DNA from 2 places in the Aliiglaciecola sp. NS0011-25 genome. Region 2 is predicted to be linked to the other one. Evidence: predicted binding sites of a transcription regulator. Region 2 holds the regulator's gene; the other holds the start of a gene.
What was found. Region 2 encodes sigma-54, which starts transcription at its own class of promoters, with help from an activator protein. Its sites were predicted from a motif close to GTTGGCACGNNNNTNGNNT; they were not measured.

Region 1: a site for sigma-54 is predicted at 1,859-1,877, ahead of ABWV72_RS07780 (DUF3192 domain-containing protein). Genes of this name have one in related genera too.

What each region holds. Positions count from the first base shown of each region.
Region 1 covers NZ_BAABWR010000007.1:70,548-75,115, forward strand. Annotated here, with positions in the region: gene syd (SecY-interacting protein) at 78-620, shown strand; gene ABWV72_RS07775 (hypothetical protein) at 1,470-1,694, opposite strand; gene ABWV72_RS07780 (DUF3192 domain-containing protein) at 1,926-2,288, shown strand; gene ABWV72_RS07785 (DUF2789 family protein) at 2,359-2,589, opposite strand; gene ABWV72_RS07790 (GNAT family N-acetyltransferase) at 2,873-3,517, shown strand; gene ABWV72_RS07795 (response regulator) at 4,263-4,568, opposite strand, start outside.
Region 2 covers NZ_BAABWR010000020.1:77,558-82,125, forward strand. Annotated here, with positions in the region: gene rapZ (RNase adapter RapZ) at 1-123, opposite strand, end outside; gene ptsN (PTS IIA-like nitrogen regulatory protein PtsN) at 120-566, opposite strand; gene hpf (ribosome hibernation promoting factor) at 585-872, opposite strand; gene ABWV72_RS16710 (RNA polymerase factor sigma-54) at 900-2,378, opposite strand; gene lptB (LPS export ABC transporter ATP-binding protein) at 2,440-3,165, opposite strand; gene lptA (lipopolysaccharide transport periplasmic protein LptA) at 3,165-3,722, opposite strand; gene lptC (LPS export ABC transporter periplasmic protein LptC) at 3,709-4,269, opposite strand; gene kdsC (3-deoxy-manno-octulosonate-8-phosphatase KdsC) at 4,266-4,568, opposite strand, start outside.

The DNA of each region.
Region 1 (4,568 bases), on a different contig from region 2:
CGTATTATCGCAGATAATTGGTATTCACCTTGATTGTTTCAAGTCATCTTAAATTTAAATATAAGGAAGTGTAGTCTGTGAGCATAGATTCGGCACTACAAAATTTTGTTTCTGAATATGTCGATTGTCATCAACGCAATCAGCACCCGTTAGTTATTCAGTATGATGAAAATTGGCCATCAAAATGCTATCAACAAACCGGTGAGCAAGATGAATGGGTTCCTTGGATACCCGTCAAACAAACAAGTCAAAAGCACTTCGAGCACTTTGAGCAAGCCCTTGAAATTAAGATGGATGAACAACTTAAGAAGTACTATACCTGCTTTTGGAGTGATAATCTAAATGCTAAAACGGTACGGGGAAACTTGCAATTGTTGATGCCGTGGAACGACGAAGATTTTGAGCGTTTACAGCAAAATTTAGTTGCCCATGTATTGATGAAAAGACGTTTAGGTCAACAAGATACATTGTTCTTTGCCGTTACCGACGAAGATGATTTTATTGTCAGTGTACACAATGAGTCTGGGCGAGTAATGTTAGAGCAGATAGGGTTAGAGCCCCAAGAAACCTTAGCGGACTCATTAATCGAATTCATCCAGCAGTTATCACCACGCCTGTAGCATGGCCTTCAGGCCATGGAATAAACCAACCCATCGCCGTTGTAGCATGGCCTTTAGGCCATGGGATAAATCAAATCACAGTCGGTGTAGCATGGTCTTCAGGCCATGGAATAATACCGTTTCAACGCCGTTGTAGCATGGTCTTCAGGCCATGGAATAATATCGTTCCAACGCGGGGCTAAAGCCACCGCCTACAGGCCATGGAATAAACCAATCCATCGCCGTTGTAGCATGCGCCGTTGTAGCATGGCCTTCAGGCCATGGGATAAATCAAATCACCGCCGTTGTAGCATGGTCTTTAGGCCATGGAATCTATCTAATCTCCCGCGGGGCTAAAGCCACCGCCTACAGGCCATGGAATCTATCTAATCTCCCGCGGGGTTAAAACACCCGCCTACAGGCCATGGGATAAACCAATCCATCGCCGTTGTAGCATGGCCTTCAGGCCATGGAATAATATCGTTCCAACGCGGGGCTAAAGCCACCGCCTACAGGCTATGGGATAAATCAAATCACCGCCGTTGTAGCATGGTCTTCAGGCCATGGAATCTATCTAATCTCCCGCGGGGTTAAAACACCCGCCTACAGGCCATGGAATCTATCTAATCTCCCGCGGGGTTAAAACACCCGCCTACAGGCCATGGAATAAATTAATCCACCGCCGTTGTAGCATGGTCTTCAGGCCATGGAATCTATCTAATCTCCCACGGGGTTAAAACACCCGCCTACAGGCCATGGGATAAATCAAATCACCGCCGTTGTAGCATGGTCTTTAGGCCATGGAATCTATCTAATTTCCCGCGGGGTTAAAACACCCGCCTACAGGCCAAGGATTAACCCTCAATGCAATTATTTTTGCAGGGACTGGGTTAAATTCAATACTTGTTGTTCCAATGACTCGATGCGCTTTTCCAATGTAACAATATGCTGCATTAAATCATTTGGTTTTTGAGGCGATGCTTCCTCAACTGGTGTAGAAGGGAATTGATCTGGATCGTCTTGCCAGCGTTTTAGTACATCAATGATATCCCGCAATGGTAACGGACGATTTGAGGCCTTTTTAATTAATGCCACACTGGGAACTTTCCCGTTGGATTTTAAGTTCTTACATAGTGACGCAATATACTGAAACTGATTAGACATGATGAAAAACACTAATATTTAGCGAATGTGCCTATCTTAGCGGTATTGGTAATCACATGCATTAATTTTTTTATATATAAAACAATAAGTTAAATTTTGGCCTCGATTTTGTATTGTGGAATGCTAATTAACAAACATAAATACAACACCAAGGAAACTAAAATGAAAAAAACGCTTGTTGCTGCAGCATTAGTATTACCACTGACATTATCTGGATGTGTTATATCGGTCGGTGGGGAAGGGGATTACTCATACCAATCGGATTGGGAACAAAAAGAACGTAAAAATAGAAAGGCGATTGCAAGACTGGAATCCAATACAGCCATCGAAGATATTAGAAGTCGCATGGGCACGCCAGATTTCAGTGAACTATATCAACAAAATAATGATGAAATAAATGTTTTGTTTTATCGCACCCAGCGTCGCGAAGGTGATGGTGTCACAACTAAAGATGAATGCACGCCTTTGGTGTTCAAAAATGGTAATTTAATTGGTTGGGGCGACTCTGCTTACAACAATATCTAAGCTTCACTTTTTCTGCTACGCCTAGTTTGGAAGCAGCAGGCCAAGCCATATTCTTGGCCTGCTATTAATATTATCGTAGTCGATTGTCTAGCTGATCGATCAACTCAGTCCATTCCGCATCTTCAAAAAAAGATTGTCTAATAAAAGTCGATTGAGCCTGTGTCCAAAAACTAGCTTCTTCTAGTTTTGTCGATTTATCCAATCCTTTGTGTTTGGCTATAAAGTTTTCAATTGACTCCTCGTCATTGGCTAAACCTAATTGCAGAAACAAATCCTTTAACTCTAAATTTTCAGTTAGCATTTAATGTCTCCTTGATGGAATTCTAAACTCGAGTTGTGTTGGCATTTCATGTAGATTGGTACTTGTTGTGAAAGTTTGGATTACTTGTTCTCACTGAGTCAATCTAGTTCATTGTCATTCGCACCCTTTCACTGCCTCTACTTAAGTCTTGGGGGGAAAAGACTATAAATCAACCTCATCTAGCCAAAATAGTAAAATTAGTTTGCCGTTATTTTTAATGAGTTGTTAACAATTGGTTAATAATTATGTAGAGTGAAACTTCCTAATTGAAGAGAGTCGAACTATGTCAAATACTGCACAAGACATAAATCCGCTAGATAAAATCAAAGCTGTTTATCTGGCCGCTGAAGATTTAAAAATTGCCGCATCAATTTTATATCAAGCTTATCATGATGATCCGCTGTTTTTAGATATATTCGATTCTGAGAAGGAAGGGTATGAATCTCGTTTAAGAGGCGCAATTAGAGAAGAGTTAAATGCCTTTTGGACCGCTAAACAGCCAATGATTGGTCTTTTTGAAGATGAACGTTTATTGGCAGTAGCATGTATGATTAAACCTGATAGTGCGTTCAACCCCGACCGATTTTGGCATTGGCGCTTAAAGATGTTGCTTACCGCTGGTTATATAGGCACCAAGCAAATGATCGAAAAGGAACAGCGGGTAAGAGAGCGTATTCCCCATGAAAAATACCATATGTTGTCGTTTATTGGAGTGCATCCAGATCATCAGCACAGAGGTCTTGGACACGTTTTAATGAGTGCGATTGATAGTATTGTGCTAGAAGAAGAAAAAAGTGAAGGTGTCGGGGTTTATGTCACTCTGCCTAAATGTTTGTCATTCTTCTCCGACGGAAAATATGAACATATTGATGAACTAAAAGTCTCACGCATAACTGGGCAAATAATGTTTAGACCTCGGTCAGAGTAAAAAACCGCGGAATTTATTCTAAAGGGTAAAGTAACCATCTTGCATTGTTTAGTCTTACTTTACCCTACTAATACCGTTTCTTATTGTCATTTTCAGCAATCTAAAATCCGCAAAATCAGTAAAATTTTAAATTCATTTTCATTAAATCCATTAGGTTCAAATTCTAGAGTAAGAAAATAACCTTTTTATTTGTAAGATATTTCGTACATGGCTGTAGGTCTTAAGCGGAATAAACACTTAGGGTAAAGCTTACCTTTTATTTAACTTTATGAATTTAAAGACTTATTTTTCAAAATGTAGACTTTAGTATAATGGCTTACAAAATAAAGCTAGATTGGGTACTAGTAGAAACTTTTAATTGCTTTATCTTATAACTCGTCACAGGGAAATACGACGGGTCAGGAAGACTTAAGGAAAGCCAGAAGGACACTTTCATTGGATGAAAGAAAATGGTCAGGATGAGCATTTAGTAAAGGACTACAAACTCAAGGATAGATAGGGAAGACGAAGGACAATCTTAAGGATGAGAAATGCTGTAAGTAAGGATGTGCAGCTAAATAAGGAATAAAGGAAAGGGACTCACTTAGGAAGAGTGACTCACTTAAGGATGAGCGAGAATAGAGGGAAAGGGGCGTATACGGATGTTGACCGGGATGGTTTAATAGCGAAGGAAAGCTGAGAGGGATTCTCAAAATTCTGAAAGGTGTGTCTAATTTATTAGACACACCTTTTTTATTTTATTTGTTTAATGCTTCTTGTCGATCCACTTGAGTAAACCTTGCTCTAAATCTTCGATGATTATTGGTTTACTGATATATCCATCCATTCCAGCATCAAAGCACTTTTCCTTATCTCCTTTCATTGCATTGGCGGTTAACGCGATAATCGGAATGTTCGGATCAAAATTTACACCTTGATATCCACGTATTATTCTACTGGCTTCGTAGCCATCCATTATTGGCATCTGGCAATCCATTAGTACAATATCAAAAGGAGTCGTCGCTCGGCTCAACTGTTCAATTGCTTCCATACCGTTATTTGCTAACTCAGT
Region 2 (4,568 bases):
GGTTAGAGTCGGTAATAGGTTAACTGGGATATTGTCGACACAATAGTAACCTAAGTCTTCTAAAGACCTCAGTGCAATAGACTTTCCTGAACCAGAGCGGCCACTAATAATTATCAGTTTCATGCAACGATTGCCTCGTATAACTGAGCATTATCTTCTGCACGACGAATACGTTTCAGAATTTCCTTATCACTTAATTTTGTCGCGATGGTTGCTAAGGTTTGCAGGTGTCCGGCGGCTTTATCTTCAGGTACTAAAATTGCGAAAAATATGTCCACAGGACAATTATCCACAGCGTCAAAGTTGATAGAAGGATCACTGGTGATTAGAACTGCGACCACATCCTTTAAACCCGACAGTCTACCGTGTGGCAATGCAATACCATTCCCGATTCCTGTGCTGCCCATCTTTTCGCGGCTAACCAGACTATTTAAAATCGTTGTCTGATCAATGTCATCGATTTTTTCTGCCGCTATCAGGCTGATAGTTTCAAGAATTCGTTTTTTACTTGTCCCCTGGACTGCACAACTTGTGCAGTCAGGGGAAAGGATGTCTTTAATTTCCATTAATTAATCTAATATATGTTAATGACGCTTAATTTTTTCCTTGTGCTTGATTACCTGTCGATCAAGCTTATCTATCAATCCGTCAATTGCTGCGTACATATCGTTGTGCTCTGAGGTTGCAAATACTTCGCCTCCGCTAAGATGAACTGTCGCTTCAGCTTTTTGATTAAGCTTCTCGACATTAAGAATGACATGGACATTGTTGATATGATCAAAATGCCTTTCTAGCTTTGTAAATTTATTGTCTACATAATCTCGCAAAGAATCTGTAATTTCTACATGATGGCCAGTAAGGTTAATTTGCATATTAGCGTATTCCTTCTGTTGTTGAGCCTACAGCAGGCTCTTGCGTTGGTTAGACGGTGGGATCGATAAAGACTCCCGGTATTTTGCTATTGTCCTACGGGCGACCTGAATACCTTGGTCTGCCAGTAGATCAGCAATCTTACTGTCGCTAAGAGGCTTGGTAGGAAGCTCTGCTGCGACGAGTTTTTTAATTAATGCGCGAATTGCCGTTGAGGAACACTCTCCTCCAGAATCAGTTGCTACATGGCTGGAGAAAAAGTATTTAAGTTCATAAATTCCTCTAGGTGTATGCATATATTTCTGTGTGGTAACACGGGAAATAGTTGATTCATGCATATCTACCATTTCTGCGACATCATTTAACACCATTGGTTTCATCATTTCAGGTCCATGCTCAAAAAAACCAACCTGCTGCTGAACAATGCAGTTTGCGACTTTGAGTAAAGTGTCATTACGACTCTCTAGACTTTTTATAAACCACTTGGCTTCTTGCATATGCGACCGAATAAATTGACTATCACTGGTGTTTTTAGCGTTCCGGCTCATTGCCGCATATTGCTGATTTACATTCAGCTTAGGCAAACTATCGGGATTTAGCTCAACTTGCCAACGACCATTTTTCTTCATCACTGAAACATCTGGAATGACGTATTCAGATTCACCGATTAACAATGAACTACCAGGGCGTGGATTGAGTGTTTGCAATAACCGCATAGCTTCTCGTAATTCGTCTTCTTTTAGACGAGTTTTACGCATTAAAGTTCGGTAATCTTTACTGCCTAATAAGTCAGCATATTCGCTGATTAATAACTTAGCTTCATTTAACCAAGGGGTGTCAGGTGCAAATTGATTCATTTGTACCATTAAACATTCTTGCGGATTTCTTGAGCCTGAACCAATAGGGTCGAACATTTGAATACGTTTTAAAACGCATTCCACCTCATCAAGTTCAACCTCTTCATGGTCGAGACTAGCAAGAACATCTTCGGTGCTGATAGTGAGGTAACCAGACTCATCAATAGAGTCGATAATTGCGATTGCTATGGCAGTATCAACTTCAGAAAAAGGCGTTAAGCGCATCTGCCACAATAGGTGATCTTGAATATTTTCGGTTGTTTCACCTTGGAAAATTTGGTCGTCATCGCCGCCACTACCACCGCTTATTGAGGCGGGGGCTGAGGAGGCACTGATATATTCGTCCCATGTGCTATCTATGGGTAATTCGTCTGGGATATCTGCTTTTTCTAATGCCTCGTTTGTATCCATGGAATCAGAACTTGCGGATACCGTCTCCTCTGAGAACTTGTCATTACTGTCTGCTAAAGCGGAATCCCCAGTAGGGATATCTGAACCGTCTTCTACTTCTAAAAGTGGATTCGATTCTAACGCTTCCTGTATTTCCTGTTGTAAATCCAGCGTTGATAATTGCAATAGACGTATAGCCTGTTGCAATTGAGGCGTCATTGTTAGTTGCTGGCTGAATTTTAATTGTAACGAGGGTTTCATTTAGTTTTTTTATTCTTACTTGTTTAGCCACAAAGCTTTGGTTAAAAACAACATACCTCTACTATAGCTTGAATTGCTCGCCAAGGTATACATCTCTGACTTGTTGATTATTTAAAACTTCTTCTGCGGTTCCAGAAGCTATCAATTCACCATGACTCACAATATACGCTTTTTCACACACGTCTAGCGTTTCACGCACATTATGATCAGTTATTAATACACCAATACCTCTATCGCGTAGGTGTTGAATTATTTTTTTTATATCGTTTACTGAAATCGGGTCAACACCAGCAAAGGGTTCATCCAATAGAATAAACTCAGGGGCGGCCGCTAATGCACGAGCGATCTCGACTCTTCTGCGCTCCCCGCCTGATAAACTCATGCCAAGGCTGTTACGAATATGGTTAATATTGAATTCATCCAATAATGCATCCGCTTGCTCTTCTCGCTGATCAGAACTTAATTCTTTTCGGGTTTGCAAAATTGCCATGATATTTTGGTAAACGGTTAACTTACGAAATATAGATGATTCTTGAGGAAGATAACCAATTCCTTTTCGTGCACGGATGTGCATGGGTTGTAAGGTTAACTCGGTCTGATCAATATAAATCTCGCCTTTATCGAGTGGCACTAACCCAACAATCATATAGAAGGTCGTCGTTTTACCAGCACCATTGGGACCTAACAGGCCAACAATCTGTCCAGTAGAAACTTCAATGCTTACATCTCGCACCACTTGCCGAGATTTATAAGACTTCGCTAAATTGGTCGCTTTTAACGTTGCCATTAAGGTTTTTCATCCTGCAACTTGTCTTGCTCTTCTTCAGTTTTTTTAGTGTCGTCAGTTTGCCGATTGCGAATGCTTTCGGGTTGGAAAATGGCAGTGACACCGCCTTCTGCGTTGCCGTCACTTTCTGCTATCAATTGCTCTAATTCCATATTAAATTGAATCGATTCACCTTTAACAAGGCTACTATCCTGATTTAATTCGGCTGCACCATTGAGTGTCAGAGTACGATTCGATACTTCATATTTAATTTCATTGGCCGCGGCGCTAATATTACTGCCATCATCGAGGGTTTGGCTGTATTTTGCTGGTTTACCTCGGGCAATAAAAACTTCTTTACCTTCCCCTAAACCCGCAATAACCTCGACTTCGTCAGCCAAAATTTCAAGGCTACCTTGGGTGATTTTGACGTCTTTTCTAAATATCGACGTTTTGGTTTTGCCATCAAAAAAATTCGACTTTGAGTCAACTTTGATTGGCAAGCTAAAATCGTTCTCACCGGCAATAATAGCGGCGCTGAACATTAAGCTAATAAATAAAGCGCTAACGCGGCGCATATTGAGTTTGCACATGATTTTTAAGTTCATATTCCTGTGTAGTTAAATTTGCTACAAAACCGTTACTTTTAACAATGAAATCTTTCCCGTTTATCTCAACCGGTTCGTCAGACATCATTGTTTTATCGACTAAATTAATTTCTAAAAACTGGGTTCTGATTGTTTGCACAAATCCCGATTCATCGAGGCTTCTAATCTCTACATCAGTTTCTAATTGAATTCGATTATCCTCATACAGCGTGCCTTCCTCAGCTTCTACATGCCAAGGCGTTTGCTCATCGGAAACATAGATGGTGTATTTAGGTTGGCTGAATAAAGTGAAGCCTAGGATTTGATAATGTTCCATTTTAAGCGCGAATACCTGATGATTCACTTCGCCGTTTTCATTGTAAAGAGTGCTGCGCATATTCCTCGCCTGATAATTAGGCTGCCAGGAATCTTCATTACTAGAATCTGTCTGTTCTGGATCTGAACCCATCCACCCTGGCACATATACCATCAAGACTAGCACAAACAAGATGCCAATGCTTAGGGTGATACGATTCATACACTACTACCGTAAATACGATTTAATTTGTTGTTGGCAAACAAAATTAGATCACAGATTTCTCTCACTGCGCCAGCACCACCAGTTGTTTTAGTGACATATTCTGCCACTGATTTCACATATGGATGGCCATTAGGAACACTGATAGACACACTGCTTTGTTCAAACATACCTACATCAGGCATATCATCACCCATTGAAGCGATATTCTCTTTTTTTAGGTTTAATCCCGTTTTGAGTTTATGTACTGCGGTCTTTTTGTCTTCGACACCTTGAATGATCAGAGACACGCCTAGGGC